One region of the Streptomyces sp. NPDC005281 genome, then DNA from elsewhere that is predicted to be linked to it. Evidence: riboswitches for the same ligand, from Rfam matches in the RefSeq annotation. Region 1 holds a riboswitch; the other holds the start of a gene.

Region 1 (15,688 bases):
CACCGGAGCCTCCTGAAGTCATCGCAGTTGACCATCAGCAGCCGGGCATCGGGCAGATACCCCAGTAACTCACTCAATCCTCTGCAGGCTGACGGCCGCGGGGCCGGTGGCCTCACGCACGCCCGCAGTGTGAGACCCGGCCAGACATCGCGCACGGGAACATAACCACCTCGGAGCGACGGGTCATGACCCGGCGGGGACATGACCAAGACGGCAGCGATCAGTGTGATTCGCATGCTCGCGATCGACCGGGCCATCAGCCGGCAGCGGATCGGGTCCGATCGCCTTTTCCAGGCGGGTCTGGACACGCGCAGGTCCGCAGCCGGGCCGTCATCCGTCTTCGGCGTGGTGGTGGCGCGTCCGGACGGAACGGCGCGGGCGGCGGCGTCCGTGTCGACGGCGTCGGTCTTGCCCCGCTTGCGCCTGGTGGCACGATCAGGCTGGTTGACCTCGATGACCTGGATGTTCTCCTGCCGCAGGAAGCACCGCAGGTCGACGAGTGAGGTCGATTGGCCCGGGCGGTAGCCGGTGTGCGCCGCCGCCCGCCCGGCGTACCGAGCGCGGCCCGTGTGGGCAGAGGGCGACGGCCCGGCGGGGACACGGTCCCCCCCCCGCCGGACCGGCCACGTGACGGATCAGGGAAGGTAGTTGTTGCTGAAGGCGTCGGTGGCGGTCACCGGCTTGCCCAGCAGACCCTGCTCCTTCATGAAGCTCGCCATCCTGGCCCAGGTCGCCGGATCGTTGTGACCCGGCTTGCCGGAGGCCGGCGGCTTCATCAGCGGCGTCGTGGCCTTGAGGACCGCGAGCGCGGAGTCCTGCTGCTTCTGGTCGTTCATCCCCGGTATGTAGGTCTTGCTGATCTTCACCGCCTCGTCGGGGTGCTCCAGGGTGTACTGCACACCGCGGAGGGTGGCCGCGACGAACTTGCGCACCTCCTTGCCCCGCCGGCCCAGCGTCTTCTCCGTGGCGCCGAGCCCGGCCGCGACCAGCGGGAGCGCCGTCGTGCCGGAGGTGCCCTCCACCGGGCGGACCTTGATGCCCGCCTGCTGGAACTGGACGGCGTCGTTGTTGAGGTAGCCCATGACCGCGTCCACCTTCTTGCCGGCCAGGGCGGCCTGCTGGGTGAAGCCGATGTTCTGGACCTTGACGTCCTTGGTGGTGAGCCCACCTGCCTTCAGCTGTGCGAGCAGTCCGAAGTAGGTCTCGCCGTACGGGCCGGGAGTGCCGATGTGGCGGCCGCGCAGGTCCCGGACCGTTCGTATGGGGGAGTCCTGCGGCACCAGCATCGCCACCGGGTAGGTGTGGTAGAGCGTCGCGACGTCCACTACCGGCATGCCCTTGGCCCGCGCCTGGAGCATTTCGTCGCCGCCGGCGTAGACCACGTCCTCCTTGCCGGCCGTCATGCCGCCGAAGAGGTCGTCGGTGAAGCTGTGGTGATGCAGGTTCACCTTGAGCCCGGCGTCCTTGTAGAAGCCCTTGCTCTCGGCCACGTAGAAGGGAGCGAACTGGATGTTCGGGATGTAGGTGAGGCCGACCGTGAGGGTCTTGCCGCTCTTGCCGTCAGCGGGCTTGGAGGCGGTGGGGTCCGCGGTGCAGGCGGGGAGTACGGCGCTGCCCGCCAGTACCAGGGCGAGAGCCCCCACGGATCGTCTGCTGATCTTTCGCATGCGCATTCGCGTCCTGTTCGTGTCGTGTCGTGCGTTGTCGTAGGGCGTCTTGGCTTGTTGGGCAGCGCCGCAGGAGGCACGGGCGCTAGCGTTCGACGGCGAGCTCGGCCAGGCGCACCGTGCCGTAGGTGACGGCGGCCAGCAGGGTGAGGGTCAGCAGCGTGACGAACAGCCCGGTGGAGTCCGCCTGGCCGCGCTGGACGGCGAGGAGCTGCCCGAGCCCCTCGCCGCCCATGACGAACTCGCCCACCACCGCCCCCGTGATCGACAGGGTGCAGCCGGTACGCACTCCGGCGAGGATGCTCGGCAGGGCCAGCGGGAATTCGATGTGCCGCAGCATCCCCCAGCGGCCGACGCCGTCGACCCGGGCCGCGTTCAGCACGTCGGGGTCCAGTTCCCGCAGGCCGAGCACGGTGTTCACGAGCATCGGGAAGAAGACCATCAGCGCGCAGAGGATGGCGATCGGCAGCAGTCCGTACCCGGCCCACAGGGCGAGGAGCGGTGCGAGTGCCACGGCGGGCACCGCCTGCGAGGCGGCGATGTACGGCTGTAGGGCCTTGGCTGCGAGCGGGCTGCGGGCCATCAGGTATCCGAGCGGAAGGGCGGCTGCGATGCCCAGGCCGCTGCCGGCCGCGCTCTCCACGACGGTCTGCCAGGTGTAGTCGAGCAGCCCGCCCTCCGCCACCGCGTCGGCGAATCCCCGGGCGACCGTGGCCGGCGCGGGCAGGAAGAACACCGACACCGTTCCGGTCCTGGTGACCGCCTCCCAGACGCCGAGCAGCAACGCGCCGAACACCAGCGGTGGCAGCACGGCGCCCGTCCGCCCCCTCGTTCGGCTCCTCGGCTGTGCGGCCGGGACGGGCCAGGCAGTCGCTCGTGCGGGGCGGTCGGCAGTGGGCCGCGGGGCCGCGGTCGTGCTCTTCGGCTGTGGCACTGCTGCTCCTTTCGTCTCCCCTGCGGTGGGGCGGTCGGTTCTGCGGGCTGCGTCGGCCCGGCCGTCGATGTGTGCTCATGGTTCCTGGCGGCGCAGCAGGAGCGTTGTGCCGCAGATGGCCATAGCCCCCGCGGCGAGGGCCAGCCAGCCGGCCGTGGTGCCGGTCATCGTCACGACCGCGATGCCCGCAGGCGGTCCGGCCGCCGTACCGGCGCTCCAGGCGAGCGAGGACAGCGCGCTGCCCCGGCCGAGCGAGGCCGGGCCGGACAGTCGTACCAGCAGCGGGAAGAACGCCGAGGAGTACGCGATCTCGCCGATCGCGAAGAGGGTGGCGAACGCCGCCAGCAGGGCCGTTCTCACGGTGCCGGGGTCAAAGGCCGTGGCCAGTGCGCCGGCGCCGAACGCCGCGCACCACAGCAACGGCGCCGCCATCAGAGCGGTGGACTCCGCGAGCCGTTCGCAGCGTGCGCCGACCGGGTGCTGGAGCAGCAGCAGCGCGAAGGCGTTGCCGGCCGTCACCATGCTGACCCCGGTCAGACCGATGCCCATGCCGTGATGCAGGAGCAGCGGGACGGTGGCCTCGATCTGGGTGAAGCCCGCCGCGGCGAACAAGGCCTGACCGAGAAGCAGCAGCACCAGCGGTCGGCTGCGTACCAGCGCGCGGTAGCTGTCGACCCCCGGAGGCGACCCGGGCGACGGACCGGCGGGACGGGCGCGGCGCATCCGGTGCGCCGCGAGGAACACCAGGACCAGCGGCACCGAGCCTGCCGCGCCCGCCTCGTACATCTGCCGCAGTGCCCCCGTCGAGCGGGCGGCACCGGCGAGCAGCAGACCGCCGCAGGTGGCGCCCGCTCCCATGCCGACGTTGGTCATGACATGGCGCAGGACGAAGGCCCGGCGTTGCAGCGCGGCGGGGACCAGGGCGCTGACCACGCCGGTGATCGCCGCGTACTGCAGTCCGTAGCCGATGCCCGCGAGCACGCCCGATGCGGTCACGGGTGCCATGCCGCGGGCGGCGCCCAGCAGCGCGTAGGCGAGCACGAGCGAGGACGTGCCGACGGCTCCGACCGCCGCCGGGCTGCCGCGGTCGGCCCGGGGGCCGCCGATCACCGCGGCGGCGCATCCGGCGACGGCCATGGCGACGAAGTAACCGCCGGCGCCCGCACCGCCCAGCCCGAGCTGGTCGCTGATGAAGATGCTGGTCAGCGGGAACACCAGGCCGATGCCGGCGCTGGACACCAGCAGCCCCGCCATCAGCGCATGGAAGAGCCCGCCGAGGCGCTCGGGCGCCGGCTCGGCGTCCGCCGCCGACCTCCCGACCCGGCCGGTTCGCCGGGCCGCGGTCACTGTGCGGCCAACGCGTCACGCAGGCGCAGGAGTTCGCGGACCGGGGCGAGGTCGAACGGACCGGGGAGCGAAACGATGATCTCCGTGGCGCCGGCCGCCGCGAAGTCCTCGGTCAGTCCGGTCTGCGGGGTGTCGATCATGACGGTACGGCCGATCTCGCGGGGATCGCGGCCGATTCGCTCGCACCACTGGTCGAGCAGGCTGTTGCGGTTGCGGAACTCGGCCACCGGGTCGGTGGAGTCCCAGCCGTACCAGTTCCACAGGTCGGCGTGCCGCGCGACGGCCGCCAGGGTGCGCTTCTCGCCACCGCCGCCGATCAGCAGCGGCAGGGGACCGGCCGGTGCCGGATTGAGGCGGCCCAGACGTTCACGGATCGCCGTCACCGACGCTTCGAGGGCGTCGATCCGGGCGCCCGGGCCGAGGAAGGGGTAGCCGTACTCCTGGTGCTCCTGCTCGAACCAGCCAGCGCCCACACCGAGCACCAGCCGGCCGCCGCTGAGCAGGTCGACGGTGCGTGCCTGGTCGGCGAGCAGGTGCGGGTTGCGATAGGCGGTGCAGGTCACCAGGGAACCGATGGTCGCGTGCCGGGTCTCGACGGCCATCGCGGCCAGCAGGGTCCAGCACTCGTAGTGGCGGCCCTGGGGTTCGCCGGTCTGGGGTATGAAGTGGTCCCACGTCCACAGCGAGTCGACACCGAGGTCGTCGATGGCGCGCCATGCGGCGCGCAGGTCGGGCAGTTCGCAGTGCTGCGGGTGGAGCTGGGCACCGATCCGCAGGGCGGGGCGGCTGGTGGGGGAGGTGGTCATCGGGTGTCTCCTGGTACGGCGTGCCTGGCTTGGCAGGCGGGGCTCGGTCGGCGTGGTTCAGCGCGGCTCGACGAAGACCCGGTAGACCGGCGACCGGGAGCTTTCGACCAGCGCCTTCTCCACATCACCCAGTTCATGGCGGGAGGTGATCAACGGCGCCAGCCGGCCCGCGAGCACGCCGCTGCGCAGCAAGGCGGCGGCAGTACGCCAGTCGGCGGGTTCCTGGCTGTAGGAGCCGGTGACGGTGAGCTGTCGGCGGTGCACCTCGTAGCCGGGCAGAACGGCATCCGGGGTGTCGTGAGAGCCGCCGAACAGGACGATCCGCGCCCCGTCGGCGGCTGCCCGGAACGCGGTGGCGATCGCCTCGGGGGAAGCAATGGTGATGAACACGACGTCGGCGGAGGGCAGTTCGCCGGCATCCTGCGGGGTCACCGCCTGGTCCGCACCGGCCGCGAGGGCGGCCTGCCGGCGCTCGGCGTCGGTCTCCACAACCGTGACCGACCGGGCCTGCTCGTGCTGGGCGAGCAGTAGATGGAGACGCCCCATGAACCCGGCGCCCACCACGGTGACCCGGTCGCCGGGCCGGAAGGCGCCCCGGCGGAAGGAGTGCACGACACATGCGAGCGGCTCGCCCATCGCGGCGTGCACGGGGTCGGCGTCACCGACCGGCCAGGCGTGAGCGGCCGGCACCCGGACGTACTCGGACAGGCCCGCCCCCATGCTGATGCTGCCGTCCGGCAGCTGGCTGCCCTGCGGTGACGCGCAGACGGCACTGTCGCCGGCGCGGCAGTTGCGGCAGGCGCCGCAGCGGGTGAGCAGGTCGAGGGTGACCAGGTCGCCCACGGCGGGCGCGTCCTCGAGGGCGGCGGCACGCGCACCGACCTGCTCGATGCGGCCGGACACCTCGTGCCCGGCGGCGACCGGGTAGACGGGCATCTCCCCGGTGTAGAGCCTGGCCTCCATGGTGCACAGGCCGCAGGCCGCGATCCTGACGAGCACGTCGTCCTCGCCGATCTCGGGGACCGGGGTGTCACTGATCTCCACCGAGCCGGGGGAGGTGACTAACGCGATGCGCATGGGTCCTGGTTCCTTTCGTCGTGCTGTGCTGTGAGGGGCGTTCCGAGGACCACAGAAAGGTGCAACGGGGGCGGCCCGACGGACCGGCGGCCCCGCAGGGCCGGGGGACTTCGCTCGTCGACGCGGGCTCCGGCCGTCCTGCGGCGCAGGGGAGTTCTGCGCGCGGCGCAGGACGGAGGCAGCTCGGGAACGCACGGTCAGCGAGCGGTGGGGGCACCCGTCCACACGGGAGGTGTCTCCCAGCCGGCCGGGGGCTGCCACTGCGCCCACGCCTGGTCCCACCAGGGCGTGTTCCGGGCGAGCAGTTCGGCGACCCGGTCACCTTCGGCGCGTACCGCGGCGGCCTGCTCGGGCGTGAAGCCGCCGGTGCGGGCGCGCTGCTCGAACTCGTCGACGTCCTTCCACCGGTACGGCCCTCCGTCGGCGGGGACCCACAGGTCGAGTTCGTGGTCCAGGGTGTCGAAGCCCGCCGCGGTCCTGCGGTACGGGTCCTGGAAGTTGATGTACCACCCGGAGAACTCGCCGGTCGCCTCGTCCCGGAAGACCCAGACGGCATAGGCGTCGCCGGGGCGCTGGAGCTGGAGGACGCTGCGGCTGCGCCAGTGGTCGGCCACGTCCTGCCAAGGGTGGGGACCCCAGGTGAAGTCTCCTTCACCGAAGGAGAGCCGGGTTCCGTGCGCCAGATGCACCGCGAGCAGATCAGACCGGTCGGCGACCACCCGGACCGGGTAGCTCAACCATGTCCGTCCGTCGAGGACTTCCCGGCGCAGGATGGTCGTGCCGGGTGCGAACCGGCCGGGCTCCGCGGTCCCGGCTTCGTTGTCGGTGGGCTCGACTGAACGCAGCGCGCCCTCAGAATTGTTGCGCATTGAAGTATTGCTCCCCCGTATTACACGGATCCGGCATTGCGTGGACCCGAAATGCCCGCTTCGCCGGAGGGTCGAACTCGCCCCGCAGTCCCTTGTTCGCCGAAGCAAGCAACTGATGCCGAGCCGACCTTTACTGACGGGTAGTTAGCGGCGTGCGGATCGTAGGCACAGCCGCGAGACGTTGGCAACTCTTTTGGAACGGCGCGCCGTTCGCCTGTCGGGCGATGCGTGATGCAGGCCACAATGACTGGATTTCGCCGATGTCTTGTCAAGATCACGCGGAGTGTGCAAGGTTAACGGAAGTTATCACGAACGTTTGCGCACTCCGGGGTCGGTGAAATTCCGAACCGGCGGTTACAGTCCGCGACCCGACCGCCTCCAGCGGCCGGTTGACCAGGTGAAATTCCTGGACCGACGGTGAAAGTCCGGAAGGGAGGCAGTGCGCGGCGAGCAGGGTCGTTCCCGATCTCTGTGGAAGTTCCGCATGTCCTCACGGGGACTGCGGCGCCCCGACGGGAAAGTGTCACGTGCCCTTGCGCTCGTCGCGTGTCCCAGGCCCCGGAAGTCCGCGCCGCCAGCGCGAGGAGAGACTCCGATGGGCCGATTGCCGGGCAGTGCCCCTGCCGGCGTGCAACCCCGCCCGACCGGTCGCAGCGCCGAGTTCCAGGTGTGTGGGGCCCGCTTAGCCGACCTCGCTTCCACCGAACGCTAGGACCACGGGCATGACCACTACCGATTCGATGCCGTCTCCCACCGCCGGGGACGCGCAGCCGCTCGATCCGATCGACCATGCGATCGCGGAGATCGCCGCGGGCCGGGCGGTCGTCGTCGTCGACGACGAGAACCGCGAGAACGAGGGCGACATCGTCTTCGCAGCCGAGCTCGCCACCCCTGAGCTGGTCGCCTTCGCCATGACCGAGTGCCGGGGCCTGCTCTGCGCCCCGATGCCGGGAGGCGATCTGGACCGGCTGGAGCTGGATCAGATGGTTCCCCGCAACACCGAGAGCCACCGCACCGCCTTCACGGTCTCCGTCGACGCCGCCGTCGGCATCAGCACCGGGATCTCCGCTGCGGACCGGGCGCTGACCCTCCGTCTGCTGGCCGAACGGAAGAGTTCACCCGGCGACTTCGTGCGGCCCGGACACATCTTCCCGCTGCGGGCGCGTGACGGCGGCGTGCTGGTGCGGCCCGGTCACACCGAGGCCGGTGTGGATCTGTGCCGGCTCGCCGGGCTGCGCCCGGCAGCGGCCGTGTGCGAGATCGCCAACTCCGACGGCACCATGGCCCGGCTCCCGGAGCTGCGCGACTTCGCCGAGCGTCACGGACTTGCCCTGATCTCCGTCGCCGCCCTCATCGACCATCTGCGGCGGACCGAGGGGTCGGCCCCCGTGTGCTCGGCTCAGCCGGGAGCGGTCCTGGGCTGACCGACGGGGGAGTACCACGGGGGAAGGACCACGGGCCCGGCAGGCCCGCAAATGTCTTGCACAGAGCATTTGCCGGGCCTCGTTCCTTCGTGCCCCAATTTGCGAATCCTTATGAATTCACCAAGAGTTCCCGTGGGCTTTGACATTGCGCCGGTGGGCATTCAATACTCGAAAGTGACCACGAGTCAGGGGGAGGAACTGGCATGCTCGACAAGGGCGCCATAGAAATACTCAGAGGAATTTGGGAAGAGGTACTCGGCATTCCGGTCGACGATGTCGACGCCGATTTCTTCGACCTCGGCGGTGATTCGCTGCTGGCGCTGGCGATTTCCACCCGCGCCATCGAATCCGGCCTCGCGATGCCGCGGTCCGCAGTTCTGCGCCGCAGCACGCTCCGCGAGCTTGCCGAGGCGGTCGAGGCTCCCCAACTGTTCGAACGTGCCTGACCGATGGCGATCGTTGTCGTCTACGACCAGGGTGCGGCCTCGCCACGCGAGATCATCGGCCGTTTGGGCACATCGGAGCCCGTGGTGGTGGTGCTCGCGGACTCCGCGCACGCCCGCCAGATCCGCCCGCTCCTGGAGGAGAACTGCGCAGGTCTCGTGTCGTTGGCCGACGGTGAGGACGCCGTCGTCGCCCGGCTGCGCGCCGTTGGGGCCAAGGGCATCCTGACCTTCAGCGAACGCATGCTCACCGATACCGCGTTACTTGCGGCACGGCTCGATCTTCCGTTCAACACCCCGGAAACCGTCAAGGGGTTGACCGACAAATCCGTTCAGCGGCGTCGGCTGCACGAGGCCGGCGTGGACGCCGTCCGCAGCGCGGTCGTCACCACCGCCGGACAATGGCCGGACGCACTGGCACAGGTGGGTCTGCCCGCCGTGGTCAAACCGGTGCGCGGTGAAGGCAGCCGGAACACGGTCCGGGTGACGGACCCCGACCACGGCGCCGCCGTGATCGAGGAGTTTCTGCGCACCGAACCGGCCCTGGTGGTCGAGGAGTTCCTCGAAGGGGCCGACTGGGCCCCCTTCGGCGACTATGTCTCCGTGGAGAGCGCCGTCACACCTGATGGCCCGCGTCACTTCGCGGTGACGGGCAAGCTGCCGCTGGCACCTCCCTTCCGGGAGTCGGGTCAGTTCTGGCCCGCGCCGCTGCCGCCCGAGCAGGAGGCCGAGGTGGTTGCTCTGGCCGATGGCGCACTGCGCGCACTGGGCGTCACCCACGGCCTGGTCCACACCGAGATCAAGCTGACGCCCGCCGGGCCCCGCCTGATCGAGGTCAACGGAAGGCTCGGCGGGAAGCAGATCGAACTCGCCACACGTGCGGCGGGGCTCGATCTCGTCGCCCTGGCAGGTGAGCTGGCCCTGGGACTCAGCGCCCCGCCGGCCCCCGTACGTCCGGATCGGGTCCACTTCCAGTGCTACGTGCCCGGACCCACCTCCGGCGGCCTGCTGGAACGTGTCGACGGCGCCGCGGCGGTACGGGCACTGCCCGGGATCGCCGCCTATCGCCCCACTGTGCGGCCCGGCACGCTGCTCGCCGGTGGCACCGGCACCGTACTCCTCGACATGACATGCGGCTCGGCCGACAACCACCAGGCCATGATCGCGCTGGTGGAGCAGGTGGTGAGCCATCTCGCGTACGAGTTCACCGTCGACGGGCGGCGCGTCCTGCGGACCGCCCGGGACCTGCTCGTCAACCCGTAGAGCGGGCCCGGTTCCTCCGGACCCGTCCGCCGGGCCCCTCCCCGGCCGGTGAACGGCGTCTCGACCAACCTGTTCCGACGTTCCGTCATTTCCATTCCGTCATTGACCCTGGAAGGCTCATGCCTACCCTCAGCGCGGCCGCAACCGGGTTCCTGAAAGATCTCGTCCCGGCGCCCGGCGCCGAGCGCCGGATGGGTGTCCTCACACTCGCCCAGTCGCTCGGCACCGGCCTCTTTCTGACGTCCGGCGCCATCTTCTTCACCAGAACCGTCGGTCTGTCCCCCGAGAGCGTCTCGGTGGCCATGTCGGTGGCCGGCCTCTGCGGGTTCCTCGCCACCGTCCCGGGCGGCAGGGTCGCGGACCGGTTCGGCGCACGCCGGCCGCTGGCGGCGAGCTACATCCTGCTGGCCGTACTCTTCGTCGGCTACGCGTTCGTCGACAACATCGCCGCGTTCGCGGCCGTCGCGTGCGCCATCGCCGTGTGCGAGACGGTCGGCAGCCCGCTGCGCGCGGCCCTCACCCATGCCCTTTTCGGCTCCGCCAGGTCCGCGAATGTCCGGGCCCGTATGCGCAGTCTGTTCAACCTCGGTTTCACCGGCGGAGCTGGACTGGCCGGAGTCGCCCTCGCCACCGACTCGCGGGCCGCCTTCGTCCTGGTGGTGACCGCCAACGCGGTGCTGCAGTTCGCCTGCGGCATCCTCGCGCTACGGCTGCGGCCGAGCGGTCCTGAGGCGGTGCCGGCCACAGAGCGCTCCTGGGCGGCCTTCCGGGACGGCAGGTTCCTGCTGGCCACCGTGCTCACCGGGATCCTCGAGCTGTTCCAGCCCGTGCTCGCCGTGGGCGTACCGCTGTGGATCGTCAACCGCACCGACGCGCCGGTGGCCCTGGTGGCGGTGCTGACCGTGGTCAACACCGTCTTGGTCGTGCTGCTCCAGGTCGCCGTCGGCAAGGGGTCGGACACCGTGTCGGGCTCCGGCCGCCTGCTGCTGCGGGCCGGCCTGCTGATGGCGATGGCCTGCTGCCTGTTCGCCGGGTCGGGCGGCACCACGACCACCTGGACCGTCGTCCTCCTGATCGCCGGCACGGTCGTGATGACCATCGGCGAGCTTGCCCAGTCCGCCGGCGGCTGGGGTCTGTCCTTCGGCCTTCCGCCCGAGGGCCGGATGGGCGAGTACCAGGGGGTGTTCGGCCTCGGCCGAGGCCTCCAGCAGTTCTTCGGACCCGCCCTCGTCATCATGCTTCCGCTCGGGATGGGCACCGCCGGGTGGCTGCTGCTGGCCGCCGTGTTCCTGGTTTCCGGCCTCATCGCCATGTGGGCCTTCGCCCGTGACAAACCGTCAGGCAGGAATCCGAGCCCTGTCCCCACGCCTTCATCGTAGGAGTACCACGTGAGCCCTACCAACGGCAGCTATCCCTCCTTCCGCAGCGTGCTCGCCGCCCATCCGCTCAGCCGGATCGCTGGGGCGCACTCCGCGCTCGGCGCCGTGATCGCCGAACAGGCGGGCTTCCAGGCCGTCTGGGCCTCCAGTTTCGAGATCTCCGCCGCACGCTGCCTCCCCGACGCCAGCCTGCTGAGCATGACCGACTACCTGGAGGCGGCGGCCAACATCCAGAAGGCGCTGTCCGTCCCGGTGGTCGCCGACTGCGACACGGGCTTCGGGAACAGCATGAACGTGGCCTACATGGTCGGCGAGTACGAGCGGGCTGGCATCACCGCCGTGTGTATCGAGGACAAGATCTTTCCGAAGATGAACAGCTTCGCGGCTGCCGACCACAGCCTGCTCGACGTGGGTGAGTTCGCCCACAAGATCGAGACGGCCAAGAAGGCCCAGCGTCACGAGGAGTTCTTCGTCATCGCCCGCACCGAGGCCATGATCAGCGGTCTCGGCGTCGACGAGGCGCTCAAGCGCTGCGCCGTCTACGCGGACGCCGGCGCCGACGCCGTGCTGGTGCATTCCAAACAGGCGACCAAGGACGAGGTCGTAGCGTTCCTCGACCAGTGGGACGACCGCCTGCCGGTGGTGGTCGTGCCCACCACTTATCCCGACTGGCACGCCGACGAGGCCCACGCCGCTGGCGTCTCGGCCGTCATCTACGCCAACCAGGGACTGCGGGCCACCATCACCTCCCTGCGGGCCGCCCTCGGCTCGATCTACGAGACCGGGCACTCGGCCCACCTGGAGGACAGCATCGCCGGGGTCAAGGACGTCTTCGAGCTCCAGCGGCTCGACCAGTGGCAGGAGTTCACGGCCTGATGGCCGGCTCTCCGCAACCGCGATCCGACCAGCGAAGGGACCACACGTTGTCGTCGCAGGACGCGGCCCTGGTGCGCCGTCAGGCCGCACGGGCCCGAGCACTCGCGCTGACCACCGTCAGCACGGCCGGCACCGGCCACATCGGAGCGGACCTGTCCGCTATGGACATCCTCTGCGCGCTGTGCTTCGGCGTGCTGCGCGGCGGACCGGACGACCCGGACCGGGACCGCTTCATCCTCAGCAAGGCGCACGCCTCCGCCGCCATGTACAGCGTTCTCGCCCTCAAGGGCATCCTGCCCGAGGAAGAGCTGGCGACGTACGGTGGCGCCGGCTCCCGCCTGAGCACGGTGGTCTCCACGCGTGTACCCGGCATCGAGTTCAACACCGGCTCGCTCGGGCACGGCCTGTCCCTCGGGGTGGGCGCTGCGCTGGCCGCGCGGGTCCAGGGTTCCGACCGCCGCACCTTCGTGCTGACCGGCGACGGCGAGCTCCAGGAAGGCAGCAACTGGGAGGCCGCGATGCTCGCGGCGTCCCGCAAGCTGAGCAGCCTGGTCGTGATCGTCGACCGCAACCTCGCCCAGAAGGGCGCCAGCACCGAGGACATCAACGCCCTGGAGCCGCTCGACGAGAAGTGGCGCTCCTTCGGCTGGGCCGTGCGGATCGTCGACGGCCACGACGTCGGGGAACTGCTGGAGGTCCTCCGCGCCGCACCGCTGGAGGAGTCCAGGCCGACGTGCGTGATCGCCTCGACCGTCAAGGGCAAGGGCGTCTCCTTCATGGAGCGCAACCTCGAATGGCACAGTCGCCGGCTGACCCCCGACCTTCTCGACCAGGCACTCCGGGAGCTTGAGCATGGCATCCACAACTGACTGCGCCACGGCCTTCTCGGCCGCGCTGCTGGACATGGCACACGGCGACGAGCGGATATGCATCGTCAACAACGACTCCGCCGAGACCCACTCCGCCCTCGGGTTCCAGTCCGAACTGCCCGACCGCTTCGTCGATGTCGGCATCGCTGAGCAGAACCTCGTCGGCGTCGCGATCGGTCTCGCCAACGCGGGTCTGCGCCCGTTCGTCTACTCCGCCTCCTGCTTCCTGACCGCCCGCGCCCTGGAGCAGATCAAGAACGCCGCCTACACCAACGCGAACGTGGTGTTCTGCGGGTTCGTCAGCGGCCTGGCGTACGGCGCGCTCGGCGGCACGCACCACGCGGTCGAGGACCTCGCCTGGATGCGGGCGATCCCCCGGATGACGGTGCTGGCCCCCGCCACCCCGGTGGACACCGTGGCAGCCCTGCGCGAGGCACTGGCCCACGAGGGCCCGGTCTACATCCGGATCGTCAGCAAGCTGGACACACCGGAGCTGTTCCCGGCGGACCACAACTTCGTCTACGGCGGGTCCGTTCAGCTCCGGGAGGGCGACGACGTCACCCTCGTCGGCACCGGACTGCTCACCAGCCGGCTCGTGGAGGCCGCGGACCTGCTCGCGGCGGACGGCGTCGAGGCCGGAGTCCTGCACCTGGGTTCCGTCCAGCCGATCGACGCGGAGGCGATCGGCCGGGCGGCGTCCCGCAGCGGACGTCTCGTGGTGGCCGAGGACCACGTGCTCAACGGCGGACTCGGCGGCGCGGTCGCCGAGGCAGTCGTGCGCACTCACCCCGTGCCCGTGCTCCAGATCGGCGTACCCAACGAGTACGCGCCGATCGGACCGGCCGAGCACCTCTACGAGCACTTCGGCCTGACCGCGCAGGGCGTGGCGAAGCGGGTACGGGAGTGGTTGTCATGACGGTGCGTGTGGCCGATTACGTGGCCTCCTATCTGCACGCGCTGGGCGTGGACACCTGCTACGGCCTGTCCGGCACCGGTTCCATCCACCTCGACCAGGCCTTCGCCCAGCAGCCCGGACTGGTGAGCATCTGCGCCCGCCACGAGACGGCGGCCGCGCTGATGGCAACCGGCGCGGCGAAACTCACCGGCAATCTCGGAGTCGCGCTGGTGACCAGCGGACCCGGCGCGGTCAACGCGCTGGCCGGCCTCGTGGACGCCTACGCCGACGGTGTCCCGGTGCTCGTCGTGTCCGGGCAGGTCGAGACCCGGCACATGGACGAGGGCGCACGCTCCTTCGGGGTCCAGGGCTTCGGCGTGGTCAGCAGCGCCCGCAGCATGACCAAGTACGCCGCGGTCGTGGAACGCCCCACCGACATCCGGATGCACCTGGACGAAGCCGTCCGGCACGCCCTCGACGGCCGGCCCGGCCCCGTCTGGCTGGACATTCCCCTCGACGTGCAGGCGGCGACGATCGACCCCCACGCCCTCCAGGGCGCGCTCCCCGCGGCCGGCGAACCGCGCGGGGCCGGAGCCCGGCAGACCGCCCGGCAGCTGATGGCCATGCTGCGTTCCGCCGAGCGGCCGCTGATCGTGGCAGGGCAGGGCATCCGCCAGGCCGACGCGGTCGCGTCGTTCCGGGACATGGTCGAACGGCTGCGGATACCGGTGGTCTCCTCGCGGCTGGGCACCGACCTGCTGCCGTACGACTCGGAGTTCTGCTTCGGACAGGGCGGCATACGTGGCCGCCTGTACCCCGGCCTGATCATGGGCCGCTCCGACCTGGTGATCTCGCTGGGCTCCAGCCTCTCCACCGCCTTCGTCGGCGAGGACGCGGACGCCTTCGACCCGGACGCCACCGTGGTCGCGGTCGACATCGACCCCTCGCAGCTGGTCAAGAAGGGCGTCCGGGTGGACTTCCCGGTCTGTATGGACGTCGGTCTGCTGGTCGAGGCACTCCGGGCGGAGGCCGCCGAAGCGGCCGTCCCCACCGCGCACAAGGCGTGGCTCACCGACTGCGCCGAGCTCAAGGCCGCCCATCCCACCGTCGGCGAGCACCCGCCCGGCGGGCCGATCAACTCCTACGGCTTCATCGGCAGGCTGGAGGCACACACCGGAGCGGACCATGTGTTCGTGGTCGACACCGGCAGCGCCTACTACGTGACCGGCCAGACGCTGGAGTTCACCACCTCCCAGCGGGAGATCACCTCCGCGGCCTTCCTGAACATGGGTGCAGCCGTCCCGATGGCCGTCGGTGCCGCGTTCGCCCAGCCGCGGGCCCAGGTGCTGGTGATCGTCGGCGACGGCGCGATCGAGCTGAACATCCAGGAGCTGGCGACCATCAGCCAGTACGCGCTGGACATCAAGGTGTTCGTGCTGAACAACGGCGGCTACGCCTCGATCCGCGAGTCACAGGCCGCGATCACCGGGGGGCCCGAGCTGCCCGAGCCGGAGACGCTCGACTTCCGTGCGGTCGCCGCCGCGTTCCGGTTGCCGTACCGCACCTTGTCGCGCACGGACACGCTGGACACCGACATTGCGGCGGTGCTGGCCGAGGACGGACCCGCGCTGGTCGAGGTGATCTGCGACCCCGAGCAGCAGCTGCTGCGGCCCCTGCGTGCCGACGGCGGGCTCCGCGCCCACGACGGCGCGTCGGTCGCCCCCCTCGTCACGGAGATGGAACTCAACCATGCGTGAGACGCTCAAGGCATCCTGGAACCAGCGGCACCGGCTCGGGCAGACCCGAGAGGACGCCGGGCGGGGCGTGTTCAACCCGCAC
Region 2 (15,688 bases), on a different contig from region 1:
GCCCACACAGCCGGGACCGGACGGATCCGGCTCTGCGCAGTCAGGACCGGGTCGGTCCGGCTCTGAGCGGCCGGGGCCGAGTGGCTCTGGGCCTGTGGAGTCGGGACTGGACGGGTCCGGCTCCGAGCGGCCGGGGCCGGATGGGTCCGGCTCCGCGTCGCCGGGACCGAGTGGGTCCGGGTTCGCTCGGCCCGGGCCGAACGCGTCCGGCTCCGTGCAGGCCGGTTCCGGGCGGCGAATCGACACCGAGGAAGGGACGGACGTCCACGATGCGCCCTGACCAGCTCCCTGAGCACACCGCCCGGACCATCGAGGCCCGGCACCCGGATCCGGCGGGCGGCGCCCTCGGGACCGGGGACGACGCCGACCGGCCGGGCACCGATCTCGGCTGGCTGCTCGACGATCTCGTGGCCAGGACCGACCACGTCCGCCAGGCCGTGCTCCTGACCGCCGACGGCCTCCCGCTGAGCTGTTCGGACGGCATGCGCAGACGGGACATCGAACACCTGGCCGCGGTCTGCTCGGGCTTCCACAGCCTGGCCCGCTCGGTCGGCGAGCGCTTCGCCGCGGGCGGGGTGCGCCAGACCATGGTGATGCTCGACGACGCGTACCTCTTCATCACCCCCGCGGGCGACGGAAGCCGGCTCGCCGTGCTCAGCGAGGTGCAGACGGACGTCGGACAGCTCGCCCACGAGATGGAACTGCTCGTCCGCCGCGTCGGCCGCCACATGGCCGCCGCCGTACGTTCGGCGGCCGACCCCGCGGGCCACTGATCCGGCTGTGACCGACGAGCACTGGTACGAGGACGAGACCGGGCCGATGGTGCGGCCCTACACCGTCACCGGGGGCCGGACGCGCCCCTCGGACCGGCACGTCATCGACCTGATGTCCCGGGTCACGGTCCTGGAGACGGACGCCGGGCGGCCGGGTGTGGACCACGCGGCGGCCGCGCTGCTCGACCTGGCCCGCCGCGGCCCCCGGCCGGTCGTGGAGCTCGCCGCGGACGCCGACCTGCCGCTGACCGTCGTACGCGTCCTGCTCGGAGACCTGGCCGAGGCGGGCCTGCTGACCATCGACGAGCCGTACCGCCCTCCGGGCGGCTCTCCCGCGGCCGACCCCGAACTGCTCCGCGAGATCGTGGACCGCCTGCGCGAGCTGTGACCGCCGGGAGGTCCCCCGAACCCGCCTGTGACCTGCGTCTCCAGGTGATCGGGGGCTGTCCGGGTGCCTGCGGCGGGGTGCGCAACGAATCGCCGCCGGGGGCGGGGTGCGCGCAATGAATCGTTCAGTGGCGCGCAACGGGTCCTTCTTGTCCCCCCGAGCCGGCCGACCGTACCGTCTATGTGACCCCCCGAACCCCCTCGTACCGGTGGAGAACCCGCATGCGCACAGCCCTGCTCCAGAGCTCCGGCCGCCCCGGCTCGGTCGTCGAGAACCTCAAGGTGCTCGACGAGGCCGCGGGCCGCGCCGCCGCGGCGGGGGCCGGGCTGGTCGTGACGTCGGAGATGTTCCTGACCGGCTACGCCATCGGCGACGACATCGCACGCCTCGCCGAGCCCGCCGACGGCGACTCCGCCGACGCGGTGGCCGAGATCGCCACCCGGCACGGCGTCGCCGTCGCCTACGGATACCCCGAGCGCGAGGAGCCAGGGGCCGAAGGCGGAGCGCGGGTCTTCAACTCCGTGCAACTGATCTCCGCGGCCGGCACCCGACTCGCGAACTACCGCAAGACCCACCTCTTCGGCTGCTTCGAGCACGACCACTTCACGCCCGGCGAGCAGTCCGTCGTGCAGGCGGACCTGGACGGTCTGCGGGTCGGCCTCATGATCTGCTACGACGTCGAGTTCCCGGAGAACGTCCGCGCGCACGCCCTCGCCGGCACCGACCTGCTGCTCGTGCCCACCGCGCAGATGCACCCGTTCCAGTTCGTCGCCGAATCCGTCGTGCCGGTGCGCGCCTTCGAGAACCAGATGTACGTCGCCTACGTCAACCGCACCGGTCCGGAAGGGGAGTTCGAGTTCGTCGGACTGTCCACGCTGGCAGGCCCCGACGGCGTCGCCCGCGCCCGCGCCGGCCGCGGCGAGGAACTGGTCCTGGCGGACGCCGACCCCGTGTTCCTCGCGGCCTCGCGCGAGACGAACCCGTATCTGAAGGACCGCCGCCCCGGCCTCTACGGGTCCCTCGTCTGATCTTCGGCCCGGCCCGACCCCCGGCCGGTCCGACAAGCCTTCCCCTCACCAGTTTCCGCGCAAGGAGTCCGTACCCCATGACGTCCACCGTGCCCAACGCCGTCCAGCACGCCGACGTGCAGCAGCCGCCGATCACCATGTTCGGCCCGGACTTCCCCTACGCCTACGACGACTTCCTCGCGCACCCCGCGGGCCTCGGGCAGATACCCGCGACCGAGCACGGCACCGAGGTCGCGGTCATCGGCGGCGGACTGTCCGGCATCGTGGCGGCGTACGAGCTCATGAAGATGGGTCTCAAGCCCGTCGTGTACGAGGCCGACGAGATCGGCGGCCGACTGCGCACGGTCGGCTTCGAGGGCTGTGACCCCTCACTGACCGCCGAGATGGGCGCGATGCGCTTCCCGCCGTCCTCCACGGCCCTCCAGCACTACATCGACCTGGTGGACCTCGAGACCCGGCCGTTCCCCAACCCCCTCGCTGAGTGCACGCCTTCGACGGTGGTCGACCTCAAGGGCGAGTCGCACTACGCCACTTCCGTCGACGACCTGCCGCAGGTCTACCGCGACGTGATGAACGCCTGGAACGCCTGTCTGGAGGACGGCGCCGACTTCTCCGACATGAACCAGGCGATGCGGGAGCGCGATGTGCCGCGCATCCGGGAGATCTGGTCGAAGCTCGTCGAGAAGCTCGACAACCAGACGTTCTACGGCTTCCTCTGCGAGTCGGAGTCCTTCAAGTCCTTCCGGCACCGCGAGATCTTCGGCCAGGTCGGCTTCGGTACCGGCGGCTGGGACACCGACTTCCCGAACTCCATCCTGGAGATCCTGCGCGTCGTCTACACCGAGGCGGACGACCACCACCGCGGCATCGTCGGCGGCTCCCAGCAGCTCCCGCTGCGGCTGTGGGAGCGTGAGCCGCAGAAGATCGTCCACTGGGGTTACGGCACCTCGCTGTCGTCGCTGCACGACGGCGCCCCGCGCCCGGCCGTCACCCGGCTGAACCGGACGTCCGGCAACCGGATCACCGTGACGGACGCGAACGGCGACATCCGCACCTTCAAGGCGGCGATCTTCACCGGGCAGTCCTGGCTGCTGCTGTCGAAGATCGCCTGCGACGACGCGCTCTTCCCGATCGACCACTGGACGGCGATGGAGCGCACCCACTACATGGAGTCGAGCAAGCTCTTCGTCCCCGTGGACCGGCCGTTCTGGCTGGACAAGGACGAGACGACGGGCCGGGACGTCATGTCGATGACGCTCACCGACCGCATGACGCGCGGGACCTACCTCCTCGACGAGGGCCCGGACAAGCCCGCCGTCATCTGTCTCTCGTACACGTGGTGCGACGACAGCCTGAAGTGGCTGCCGCTGTCCGCGAACGAGCGGATGGAGGTCATGCTGAAGTCGCTCGGCGAGATCTACCCGAAGGTCGACATCCGAGGGCACATCATCGGCAACCCGGTGACCGTGTCCTGGGAGAACGAGCCCTACTTCATGGGCGCGTTCAAGGCCAACCTGCCGGGTCACTACCGCTACCAGCGGCGCCTGTTCACGCACTTCATGCAGGACACGCTGCCCGAGGACAAGCGCGGCATCTTCCTCGCGGGCGACGACATCTCCTGGACGGCCGGCTGGGCCGAGGGCGCCGTCCAGACCGCGCTGAACGCGGTCTGGGGCGTCATGCACCAGCTCGGCGGGACGACCGACCCGACCAACCCCGGGCCCGGCGACGTCTACGACGAGATCGCGCCGGTGGAACTGCCCGAGGACTGATCCCTCCTCACGGGGCGTGCGGCGGGCGGGTCAGACCCCGGCCGCCCGCGCCGCCTCGTACAGCTCGGCGGCCACGTCCTTCAGTTCCGCGGCGTCCCGCGCCTGGCTCTGGAGGTCGAGGAAGATCTCGTCGAGACCGACCTCGGTGTGGGCGACCAGATCCTCGACGATCTGTTCGACGGACCCCTGGAAGGGCTGGCGGTCGTCGCCCACGTACGGCTTGGGCGTGTGGCGCAGATTGGTGCGCAGCACGGTCCGCAGCGGCCGGGTGCGCCCGCGCTCGGCGGCCAGGTCCTGCAACTGGCGCCACTGCGCGGTCAGCCGCTCGACGCCCATGCCGATCGGCATCCAGCCGTCCGCGTGGTCCACGAGCCTGCGCCGCGCCTTTCCCGTGTTGGCGGCGAGCAGGATCGGGATCGGCCGGGCCGGCTTCGGGCCGACCACGGCCGAGGCGATCCTGGTGAGGGTGCCGTCGTGAACCACCGGGTCGGGACCCCATACGGCGCGGCACACCTCGATCACCTCGTCGAGTGCCGCGCCGCGCTCCTCGAAGGGCCGCGCCGAGGACGCCGCGTACTCGTCGAGCGACCAGCCCGTGCCGAGGCCCGCCACGACCCGGCCGCCGGCGGCCGCGTCGAGCGAGGCGAGGGTCTTGGCGAGCTGGAAGGGCGTGTGCAGCGGCGCGACCAGGACGCTGGTGCCGAGTTCGGCGCGCTCGGTGGCCGCCGCCGCGAGGGTCAGGGTCACCAGAGGGTCGGCGACAGCGCGGTAGGAGTCCGGCCAGGCAAGTCCCTCGACGCCGTACAGCCCTTGGGTCGGGGGGTCCGGGAACAGGGCGCGCTCGAAGACCCACAGGCTGTCGTACCCGATCGCCTCCGCGGCGCGCGCCACGTCGGGCACGTCCCGTCCGAGGTCGTACTGCTTCATCTGCGGGAGGGCGAGGCCGAGTCGCGTCGTCATACAGGTGTACTCCTTCGCATCGGGGTGTGGCGAGGTGTCAACGTACAGTGAGCGTCCGGTTGTTCCGGCGAGGCCCGTGTCGAGTGGCCGGATCAGGCCGGCAGGGGAGTGAGCAGCATCCGGCCGGCCAGGCCCACCGCCGCGTCGAGGCGGTCGCCGAACTCCTCGGCCAGGTCGGGGAGTCCGCGCAGTGCCCACAGGGCCCGCGCCGCGGCCCAGGTCGCCTCGCGGGCCCGCTCCAGACTCCAGGAGCCGAGCAGATGGGTCAGCGGATCGGCGATCTGGAGCAGGTCGGGTCCCGGCATCAGCTCCTCGCGGATGCGTTCCTCCAGGGAGACGAGGAGATCGCCCACCCGGTCGAACTCGTCCTCCAGGTCGGCCGGTTCGCAGGCGAGCGTACGACAGCTGTCCACCACGGCGAGCGCGAGATCGTGCCCGATGTGGGCGTTGATGCCCGCGAGCGCGAACTGGAGGGGCCGTACGCCCGGATGGCGGCGGAAGCGCAGCAGCGGCCGCCAGCAAGCGGGCGCCCTGCCTTCCTCGGCCACGGCCAGATAGCGTTCCGCGAACCGCACGTCCAGCGTCGTCGCGGCCCGGCGGTCGGGGAAGGCCCCGGCGTCCAGATGCCGGTCGAACTCCTCGGTGACGGTGAGGTAGACGCGGTTGAAGACCGCGAGACCGTCGCGCTCGGGAAGCCTCGCGTCCAGGGCGCGCATACGGGCGACGACCGTGTCGACGGGAGTGGTGAACTGTGCCGGCTGCGCCATGACGGCAGCGTCCCAGTCCTGGGCCGACCGGTGTGCCGCCGGGCCGTGGGCTTCCCCAGAACGGGGGAACGCGGCCGCGGGTGACCCGTTCGTTCCGCCCTCGGCCCGCCGTCCCCCGCGGCGGAGCACGTCTATGAGCCGGCGGGCCGGTCCCCGGTTCCGTCGTACGCCGATGTCCCCGAGTCGAGCAGCGGTTCCGTGCGGAGGTGGGGCGGGGCCATCGCCCGCAGCGCGTGGTAGCCGGTGATGACGACGATGGTGCCGAGCGCGATGCCGTTCAGCGAGAAGTTGTCGGTGAACTTCAGGGTGACACCGCCGATGCCGATGACGATGCCCGCGGCGGCGGGCACCAGGTTCAGCGGATTGCGCAGGTCCACCCGGGCGTTGAGCCAGATCTGGGCGCCGAGCAGACCGATCATCCCGTAGAGGATGACGGTGATGCCGCCGAGGACACCGCCCGGGATCGCGGCGACCACCGCGCCGAACTTGGGGCACAGCCCGAAGAGCAGGGCGAAGCCGGCGGCGGCCCAGTAGGCGGCGGTGGAGTAGACCCGGGTCGCGGCCATCACGCCGATGTTCTCGGAGTACGTGGTGTTGGGCGGGCCGCCGACCGCGGTGGAGAGCATGGAGGCGGCGCCGTCCGCGGAGATCGCGGTGCCCAGCTTGTCGTCCAGCGGGTCGCCGGTCATCTCGCCGACGGCCTTGACGTGCCCCGCGTTCTCGGCGACCAGCGCGATGACGACGGGCAGCGCGACGAGGATCGCGGACCACTGGAACGTCGGCCCGTGGAAGGACGGCAGCCCGATCCAGTCGGCCTTCTCGACCCCGGAGAGGTTCAGACGCCAGTGGTCGGTCACCTTGCCGCTCGCGTCCGCCGAGTGGATCCGGCCGAAGATCCGGTCGAAGGCCCAGGAGATGGCGTAGCCGAAGACCAGCCCGAGGAAGATCGCGATGCGCGACCAGAATCCGCGCAGGCACACCACGGCCGCGCCGGTCACCAGCATGGTGAGCAGGGCCGTCCACTGGTCCTGCGGCCAGTACGTGGACGCCGTCACCGGCGCCAGGTTGAAGCCGATCAGCATGACGACCGCGCCGGTCACGATCGGCGGCATCGCCGCGTGGATGATCCTCGCCCCGAACCGCTGGACGGCCAGACCCACCAGGAACAGGGCGACGCCGACCACGAAGCAGGCGCCGGTCACCGTGGCGCCGGTGCCGCCCTGAGCGCGGATCACGGCGGCGACGCCCACGAAGGAGAGCGAACAGCCCAGATAGCTGGGCACCCGGCCACGGGTGGAGAGCAGGAAGATGACCGTCGCGACACCGGACATCATGATCGCGAGGTTGGGGTCGAGTCCCATCAGGACGGGGGCCACGAAGACAGCGCCACGGGGTGATGATGACGGCTAGTGATGCACGCCCGGAGCAACGAAGGACGCCCCGAACATGGCCACGACGTGCTGGGCGCCCAGCCCGAAGGTCCGGGGCCAGGAGAGGCGTTCATCGGGGCGGACGACCGCTCCCGGGGCGGGGGTCCGCCCGTCGCCGTGCAGTTTCCAGCGCACGCCTAGGTCCATGATGAGGGATCACCTTCTCTGTACGTGAATGTGTCCGGACCATTGTCACGTCCAACCAGGCGCTCTACGCTCGCACGGTCCTTCTCATGAACGTCGTTCATATTTATGATCGGAGTGTTCGGTGAGTGCACGCTCCAGACTGGGCCTGGTGGTCGCGACGGCCATCGTCACGCTCGCATCGCTCGTCGCCCCTTCGGCCTCCGCCCGTACGGAGCCCGCGGCTGCCCCCTCCGTGTCCGGCCGGGTCGCGCCCGGATCACCGAGGACCGTGGTCCTCGACGGCGGCCGGCTCCGGCGCACCCGCGCCCGTCTGGAGCACGGCGACCGCCGACTCGCGCGCACACTGCGGCAGTTGACGGCACGTGCCGACAACTGGCTGGACCAGGGCCCCTGGACGGTCGTCGACAAGCCGAAACCCGCCCCCGGCGGCGACGTTCACGACTACCTCAGCCAGGCTCCCTACTGGTGGCCCTCCCGGCCCGCCACGGCCGACAACCCCTGGGGATGCCCCTACGTCCAGCGTGACGGGCAGCGCAATCCCGAGGTGGACACGGGCACCGACCGCCAGGACGTGGAGAAGGTGTTCGACTCGACCTACGACCTCGCTCTCGCCTGGTACTACACCGGGCGGAAGCGGTACGCCGTCAAGGCCGCCCAGGTCCTGCGCACCTGGTTCCTGGACCCGGCCACACGGATGAACCCGAACCTGGACCACGGCCAGTTCATCCCCTGCAAGTACGACGGCCGGGCCATCGGCGTCATCGACTTCTCGCAGTCGTACACGAGCGTGCTCGACGCGATCGCCCTCCTGGACACCGGAGCCCCCGGCTGGTCCCGGCACGACCGGGCCGCGATGCTCGCCTGGAACACCGGCTACCGCGACTGGCTGACGGACAGTGCCTTCGGCAAGGAGGAGGGCGCCGCGCGGAACAATCACGGCACCTTCTACGACATGCAGCTCGCCGCCCTCGCCTACGCGACCGGCGACGAGGACCTCGCCCGGCGGACCGTGCTCGCCTCCCGCGCCGCGCGCGTCGACCCGCAGATCGCCGCCGACGGCAGCCAGCCGCAGGAGCTCGCCCGCACCCGCAGCTGGCACTACTCGGCCTTCGACCTGGTCGCGTACACCCGGCTCGCGGACATCGGCGAGAAGGTCGGCGTGGACCTGTGGTCGTACCGGGGGCCGGACGGGCAGAGCCTGTTCAAGGCCGTCGGCTATCTGCTGCCGGCGGCGACCGGTGCCGAGCCGTGGGGGCATCCCGAGCTGGAGTTCCACCGCTTCGCGGCGAGCGATGTCGTGCACGCCGCGGCCGACGCAGGAGACCGGGCCGCACGGGCCGCCGTGCCCGGACTCGAAGCGCCGCCCGGCGGTGACCTGTGGGAACTGCGGCCGGCCGCGGAGCAGCTCGACTCGATCGCGGGCTGACCCCGGGCGGGCAGGCTCCCGGACGTCCGTGAGGAGCCTGCCCCGGCGGGGTGATTCCTGAGCGTTTGCTTAGTATGGGGGTGTCGATTCAGCCAGGCCCGCCCGACCGCGCGCCGCAGCACGTCCCAGGAGCCCCGCCCGTGACCGCCGAAGCCCCCGTCGCCCCCGCCCTTCCCTACGGCCGGCTCCTGCCCGTCACCGTCCACTTCGACGACCTCGACGCGCTCGGCCTGCTGCACAACGCCCGCTACCCGGTCATGGTCGAGCGCGCCTGGACCGCGCTGTGGAACGAGCGCGGCTTCGGCTTCGAGGGGGACTGGGAGGCGGCGGGCGACTCCTGCAACGCCGTCAAGGAACTGCGGATCACCTATGACGCCCCGGTCAGCCGCCCCGGCGCGTACGCCGTCCACCTCTGGCTGGAACGACTCGGCAACACCGGACTCACGTACGGCTTCCGCTTCTGCTCCCTCGACGGCGCGGTCACCTACGCGCACGGCACCCGGGTGCTCGTCCGGCTCGACGCCGGGACGCTGCGCCCGACGCCGTGGAGCGACCGGTTCAGGGCCGTGGGCCGGGAACTGCTGCGCTCGGGGGACTGACCTTCGGGCGGTCCCGATCCCCGGCGCGCAGCACGCCCGCGAGCGCGGTGAGCCCGAACGCCAGGATCGTGACCAGTACGAACGACACCATCAGGTTCGTCGCCTGCGCCACCGACCCGATCAGGCTCGGCGCGATGAGCCCCGAGGTGTATGTGATGGTCGCGACGCCCGCGATCGCCTGGCTGGGGTTGGGGCCGCTGCGCCCGGCCGCCGCGAAGCAGAGCGGGACGACCACCGCGATGCCGAGACCGAGCAGCGCGAAGCCGCCCATGGCCACCGCCGGATGCTCGGAGAGGACGATCAGCAGCCCGCCGAACGCGGCCAGGACACCGCCGGCCCGCACGGTACGTACCGCGCCGAAACGGTTCACCACCGTGTCGCCGACCAGCCGGGCCACCGCCATGGTGAGCATGAAGCCGGTGGTCGAGGCCGCGGCGAGAGCGGCCGAGCTGTCCAGCCGGTCGCGCAGATAGACCGCCGACCAGTCGAGGCTCGCGCCCTCCGCGAAGACCGCGCAGAAGCCGACCGCGCCGATGAGCAGGGCCGACCGGGGCGGCAGCGCGAACCTCGGCGGCGGCTCCTCGCCCTCGGTGGGCTGAAGATCGAGCACCCAGCGGCAGGCGGTGAGACCGAGGAGGGTGAGGGTCGCCGCGGCCAGGGCGTGGTGCAGGCGTGCGTCGGCTCCCAGATGCGCGGCGAGCGTGCCGGCCGCCGCGCCGATCAGCGCGCCGGCGCTCCACATGCCGTGCAGCCCCGACATGATCGATTTGTCGAGGCGGTTCTCGACCTCGACACCCAGCGCGTTCATGGCGACGTCCGCCATCCCCGCCGTGGCGCCGTACACGAACATCGCGAGGCACAGGGTCGCCAGGTTCGGTGCCAGGGACGGCAGGATCAGGGCCAGGGTCCACAGGGCGATGAGTCCGCGCAGCGCCGTGCGGCTGCCGAAGCGGTGGGTGATCCGGCCGGCCAGCGGCATCGAGCAGGAGGCGCCGAGCGCGGTGAAGGCGAGCGCGAAACCGAGCTGCCCCGCGCTGACCGACGCATGGTCCTGGATCCACGGCACGCGGGTCGCGAAGGACCCGGTGACGGCTCCGTGCACGGCGAACACGGCCGCCACGGCGTACCGGGCACGCCTGACCTCGCGCTGGTCGTAGACGACTTCACTCATGCTCGGGCCCCTCCCCGGGTGATGGTTCCACGTTGTGCCGCCGTAAACTATCAGGAACCCTGCCTGATAAATAGACGCCCGCTCGCCGCCCGGTCGCCCGGTGACCCGGCCGATCTGGGAGGATTCCCGCCATGCCCGCATCCCCGAGCACCGCACGGGCCATCAACGACCGGCTCGCCCTGCGGCTGTTGCAGCAGGAAGGCCCTTTGACGGCAGCGCGGCTGAAGCAGCTCACCGGACTGTCCCGGCCGACCGTCGCCGATCTCGTCGAACGCCTCACGGCCTCCGGTCTCGTCACCGTCGTCGGGGAGTCGGGGGAGCAGCGGCGCGGCCCGAACGCCCGGGTCTACGGGATCGTCGCGGACCGCGCCCATCTGGCCGCGCTGGACGTCCGCACGGAGGGAGTCTCCGTCGTCGTGTCCGACCTGGTCGGACACGTCCTGGCCGAGGCGTCCGCGCCCATCGGCGAGGGCACCGGGACCGGACCGGCGGTGGAGCAGGCGGTCGCGCTGGTCGAGCGGGCGGCGAAGGAGGCGGGTGCCCTCGGGACGGAGCCCCCGCGCCAGTTCGTCCGGGGGTGGGGCAGGCTGCACACCGTCGGCATCGGGGCGCCCGGTCTGATCGACCCGGCCAGTGGCGAACTCCGCAACTCCACCGGACTGCCCGAATGGCACCGGCGGCTGGTCGCGGCCCTCCAGGAAAGGCTTCCCGAGGCCCGCGTCCTCGTCGAGAACGAGACCAACCTCGCGGCCGTGGCCGAACAGCGCGAGGGCGCCGCCCGCGACCGCGACACGTTCGTCCTGCTGTGGCTCGGCCACGGCACCGGCGCCGCCGTCGTCCTCGACGGCGCCCTGCGCCGCGGCGCCTCCGGAGGGACGGGGGAGATCGGCTTCCTGCCGGTGCCGGGCACCACGAGCCTGCCCTCGGCGACCGACTGCGGGGGTGGCTTCCACTCGCTGGTCGGGTCCGCCGCGATCGCGGACCTGGCGGCGGAGCACGGTGTCTCGGCGCGCCCCGAGGCCCACGAACCGCATGCCGCGGCACTCGTGCGGCAGGCGGTGGCGAGCGCCGGCTCCCCGGAGGCCGACGGCTTCCTCGGTGCTCTCGCCGACCGTCTGGCCATCGGCGCGGCCTCCGTCAGTGCCGTGCTCGACCCCGGCTGTGTCGTCCTCGGCGGCGAGGTCGGCCGGGCGGGCGGGCGGGCGCTGGCCGCGCGGGTCGAACGGCGGCTCGCCCGCATGTCGCCGCTCCCGACCGAGGTGCGCGCGAGCACGCTGGGCGGGGGCGCGGTGCTGCGCGGCGCCCTGCTGACCGCGCGCGACGGCGCGCAGGACGAGCTGTTCGCTCCGCCGTCGGGGCGGTAGGACCCCGGGTCCGCCGGGGCTGTTCAGGCCGTGGCGCGAGGTCGGCGCAGGGGGTGCGTCTGGAACTCCTCGGCTGGGCCGGTCGTCACGGCTCCGGCGTCGCGGAGGTCGTCGGCCTGCGGGTTTGTTCGGACGGGTCCGGGGGGCCGGGGGTCTGCCCGCGTAGGTCCATGGGTCCGCGGGTCTGCCTGCATGGGTCCACCGGTCTACGTGTCCACGGGTCCGCGCACGGGGGCGCCGGCGTCCGTCGGGCCGGTTGGAGACCCGGCGGCGGGGCAAGGGCCTTCGTCACCGCCGCCGGGTCGATCGTGGGGGGACCGGCAATGAATGATCACGCAGTCTTGATCGAGGACACTAAGAGGACTAGACCAGAGCGTCAATAGGTATGGACCAGTTGCGGAAACCCGTGTCATGGCGCAAGGCCGCCCGGAGTCAGGGAGGTTGACCGGGAATCCGCTCCGCGAAAGTCCATGCCGGCCGGCTGTGAGCCACCCCACAGGGGTGCGGTCGTATGGCCGTCGGCCGGGCGTGGCACACTGGCCATGTACCAGAAGCAGCGCACTCCGGGGTCGGTGTAATTCCGAACCGGCGGTTATAGTCCGCGACCCGGTCGCTTCCAGCGGCCGGTTGACCAGGTGAAATTCCTGGACCGACGGTTAAAGTCCGGATGGGAGGCAGTGCGCGGCGGGCGGGCATTTCGTGCGCGCTGCCGTTTGTTGCTGCTCGTCCTACGGGACGGGTGTCCTTTCGGCGTCGCTCCCGGTGTGCCGCTGTCCGCTCATTCTGTCGTCATCGACAGCCCCGGAGTCCGTGCCCCATGAGGCAGGAGGACCCGGGAAGTGTTCACCGGAATCGTCGAAGAGCTGGGTGAGGTCACCGCCGTCGAGATTCTCGACGACGCCTCACGTTTTCGGCTGCGTGGCCCCGTCGTCACGCAGGGCGCGCAGCACGGCGACTCCATCGCCGTCAACGGGGTCTGTCTCACCGTGGTCGAGCACGAGGGTGACGAGTTCACCGCCGACGTCATGGCCGAGACCCTTGACCGCTCCAGCCTCGGGGCCCTCACCGTCGGCTCCCGTGTCAACCTGGAACGGCCGATGGCCGTGGGCGAGCGCCTCGGCGGCCACATCGTGCAGGGACACGTCGACGGCACCGGCGCGGTCATCGAGCGCAAGCCGTCCGAGAACTGGGAGATCGTCAAGATCTCGCTGCCCGCCGACCTTTCGCGCTATGTGGTCGAGAAGGGCTCCATCACGGTCGACGGCATCAGCCTGACCGTGGTCGACGCCGGCCCCGACTTCTTCACCGTCAGCCTCATCCCCACCACCCTCGACCTGACCACCCTGGGCCACAAGCAGCCCGGCGACCCGGTCAACCTCGAGGTCGACGTGATCGCCAAGTACGTCGAGCGACTGCTGGGCGCGCGCGGTGGACAGCCCTTCGGTCTGCCCGGCGTCCAGGGGGCCGGCCAGTGAACTGGCTCAACTCCGAGGCCTTCGTGCTTCTCGACCAGCACATCATGTGGTCGGACATGATCGGCAACGTGATCGGTCTGGTCGCCCTCGCGCTCGGCTGGCGTCGCTCCGTGTGGAGCTGGCCCGTCCAGCTCCTGTCCGGCCTGATCCTCTTCGCCGCCTTCTTCGGACACCTCACCGGCAGCGCCGGCAAGCAGGTCGTCGTCATCGTCGTGGCCCTGTGGGGCTGGTGGCAGTGGAACCGCGGCGAGGGCAAGGACGGGCGGGTCTCGGTACGCTTCGCCACCTGGCGCGAGCGCGCGTACATGGCGGGCGCCGCGGTGGTGGGCACCCTCGCGGTCAGCGGTCTGTTCCACGCGTACCCGACGCTGTCCTGGGACCCCTGGCCCGACGCCTACATCTTCGTCGGAACGATCGTCGCCATGTACGCGCAGGCCCGCGGCATGGTCGAGTTCTGGTTCGCCTGGCTGCTGGTCGACGTGGTGGGCGTCCCGCTCAACTTCGCCAACGGCTACGCCTTCTCCGGTTTCGTATACGTCCTGTACGGCGCGCTCGTCCTGTGGGGCATGCGCGACTGGTGGCTGCGCTCCCGTGAGGCCGGGCAGCCCGTCATGGAAGGAGCCCCGGCATGACAACGGCGCCGGTTTGGTACAGCACCGGGCACGATCAGGATGCCTCGGACTTCGCGCTCGACTCCGTCGAACAGGCCATCGCCGACATCGCGGCCGGCCGCCCCATCGTGGTCGTCGACGACGAGGACCGGGAGAACGAGGGAGACCTCGTCGTCGCCGCCGAGATGGCGACCCCCGAGATCGTCGCCTTCATGATGAGCGAATGCCGGGGACTGATCTGCGCGCCCATGGAGGGCGACGAACTCGACCGGCTGCGCCTGCCGCAGATGGTCGACGACAACACCGAGTCGATGAAGACCGCGTTCACGGTGTCGGTGGACGCGTCCGCCGCCCACGGGGTGACCACCGGCATCTCGGCGGCCGACCGCGCCGCCACCCTGCGGCTCCTCGCGGACGGCGTCTCGGAGGCGGACGACTTCGTGCGCCCCGGCCACATCTTCCCGCTGCGCGCGCGGCCCGGAGGTGTGCTGGCCCGCAACGGTCACACCGAGGCCGCCGTCGACCTGGCCCGGCTGGCGGGACTGCGCCCGGCCGGAGCGATCGTCGAGATCGCCGGCGAGGACGGCCGGATGCTCCGGCTGCCCGAACTGATTCCCTTCGCCCGCAAGCACGGCCTCACGATCATCTCCATCGAGGACCTGATCGCCTACCGCCGCTCCGCCGAACGCGCCCTGGCGCCCGAGACCGGCGCGGCCCCCGCCGCACCCACCGTCCGGCGCGAGGCCGAGGTCCATCTCCCCACTGCCTTCGGTGAGTTCACCGCGTACGGCTACCGCTCCACCGCCGACGGCGTCGAGCACGTCGCCCTCGTCCACGGGGAGATCGGCGACGGCGAGGACATCGTCGTCCGGGTCCACTCCGAGTGCCTCACCGGCGACGTCTTCCACTCGCACCGGTGCGACTGCGGACCCCAGCTCCGGGCGTCCATGGAGCGCATCCAGGCCGAGGGCCGCGGCATCGTGGTCTATCTGCGCGGCCACGAGGGACGCGGCATCGGCCTGCTCTCCAAGCTCCGCGCGTACGAACTCCAGGAGCGCGGCCGGGACACCCTCGACGCCAACCTGGAGCTGGGCCTGCCCGCCGACGCCCGGGACTACGGCGCGAGCGCGCGGATCCTTCAGGACCTCGGCGTCCGCAGCCTGCGTCTGATGACCAACAACCCCGACAAGACCGACGCGCTCGTCCGGTACGGCCTGCGGGTCACCGGGCGGGAGCCGATGCCCGTCCAGGCGGGCGAGCACAATCTCGGTTACCTGCTCACCAAGCGGGACCGGATGGGACACGATCTGCCCTGGCTCGACGCGACCACCGTGTCGGCCTGCGGGAGCCAGTGACACCGCACGACCCGTATCACCGGCACGACCCGTTTCACCGGGACGACCCACGCATCACCGGTACGGCACAGTACGAATCGGCAAGACAGCACAGCGGGACTGAAGGAGAGACGTGAGCGGCAAGGGTGCACCTGAACTGTCCGTACGCAACTGCGGCGACCTGCGGGTCGCGGTCATCGCGGCACAGTGGCACGACAAGGTGATGGACGGTCTCGTCGACGGCGCGCTGCGCGCCCTGCGCGAGCTGGGAATCGACGAGCCGACCCTGTTGCGGGTCCCCGGCTGCTTCGAACTGCCGGTCGCCGCCAAGGTCCTGGCGGGCCGAGGCTACGACGCGATCGTCGCGCTCGGCGTCGTCATCCGCGGCGGAACCCCCCACTTCGAGTATGTGTGCCAGGGCGTCACCCAGGGCCTCACCCAGG

What was found. Region 1 has a riboswitch for FMN ahead of ribB (3,4-dihydroxy-2-butanone-4-phosphate synthase). Riboswitches for the same ligand answer to the same signal wherever they lie in the genome.
Region 2: another riboswitch for FMN. It lies ahead of ABZV42_RS31145 (riboflavin synthase); the one in region 1 lies ahead of ribB (3,4-dihydroxy-2-butanone-4-phosphate synthase).

Annotation. Positions count from the first base shown of each region.
Region 1 is NZ_JBEXGX010000039.1:19,848-35,535, forward strand. It holds gene ABZV42_RS36210 (hypothetical protein) at 202-525, shown strand; gene ABZV42_RS36215 (ABC transporter substrate-binding protein) at 636-1,667, opposite strand; gene ABZV42_RS36220 (ABC transporter permease subunit) at 1,753-2,337, opposite strand; gene ABZV42_RS36225 (MFS transporter) at 2,677-3,855, opposite strand; gene ABZV42_RS36230 (LLM class F420-dependent oxidoreductase) at 3,945-4,754, opposite strand; gene ABZV42_RS36235 (alcohol dehydrogenase catalytic domain-containing protein) at 4,812-5,831, opposite strand; gene ABZV42_RS36240 (DUF402 domain-containing protein) at 6,029-6,700, opposite strand; FMN riboswitch at 7,017-7,147, shown strand; partial or broken gene ribB (3,4-dihydroxy-2-butanone-4-phosphate synthase) at 7,423-8,073, shown strand; gene ABZV42_RS36250 (phosphopantetheine-binding protein) at 8,328-8,570, shown strand; gene ABZV42_RS36255 (ATP-grasp domain-containing protein) at 8,574-9,830, shown strand; gene ABZV42_RS36260 (MFS transporter) at 9,950-11,209, shown strand; gene ABZV42_RS36265 (isocitrate lyase/phosphoenolpyruvate mutase family protein) at 11,219-12,085, shown strand; gene ABZV42_RS36270 (transketolase) at 12,133-12,954, shown strand; gene ABZV42_RS36275 (transketolase C-terminal domain-containing protein) at 12,938-13,870, shown strand; gene ABZV42_RS36280 (thiamine pyrophosphate-binding protein) at 13,867-15,606, shown strand; gene ABZV42_RS36285 (condensation domain-containing protein) at 15,599-15,688, shown strand, end outside.
Region 2 is NZ_JBEXGX010000027.1:39,804-55,491, forward strand. It holds gene ABZV42_RS31085 (nitrate- and nitrite sensing domain-containing protein) at 1-280, shown strand, start outside; gene ABZV42_RS31090 (roadblock/LC7 domain-containing protein) at 270-773, shown strand; gene ABZV42_RS31095 (DUF742 domain-containing protein) at 820-1,161, shown strand; gene ABZV42_RS31100 (carbon-nitrogen hydrolase family protein) at 1,383-2,189, shown strand; gene ABZV42_RS31105 (NAD(P)/FAD-dependent oxidoreductase) at 2,267-3,961, shown strand; gene ABZV42_RS31110 (LLM class F420-dependent oxidoreductase) at 3,992-4,921, opposite strand; gene ABZV42_RS31115 (DUF5995 family protein) at 5,014-5,688, opposite strand; partial or broken gene ABZV42_RS31120 (solute carrier family 23 protein) at 5,820-7,265, opposite strand; gene ABZV42_RS31125 (alginate lyase family protein) at 7,387-8,691, shown strand; gene ABZV42_RS31130 (thioesterase family protein) at 8,832-9,290, shown strand; gene ABZV42_RS31135 (MFS transporter) at 9,250-10,461, opposite strand; gene ABZV42_RS31140 (ROK family transcriptional regulator) at 10,593-11,825, shown strand; FMN riboswitch at 12,380-12,510, shown strand; gene ABZV42_RS31145 (riboflavin synthase) at 12,665-13,300, shown strand; gene ABZV42_RS31150 (nicotinamide mononucleotide transporter family protein) at 13,297-13,932, shown strand; gene ABZV42_RS31155 (bifunctional 3,4-dihydroxy-2-butanone-4-phosphate synthase/GTP cyclohydrolase II) at 13,929-15,266, shown strand; gene ribH (6,7-dimethyl-8-ribityllumazine synthase) at 15,379-15,688, shown strand, end outside.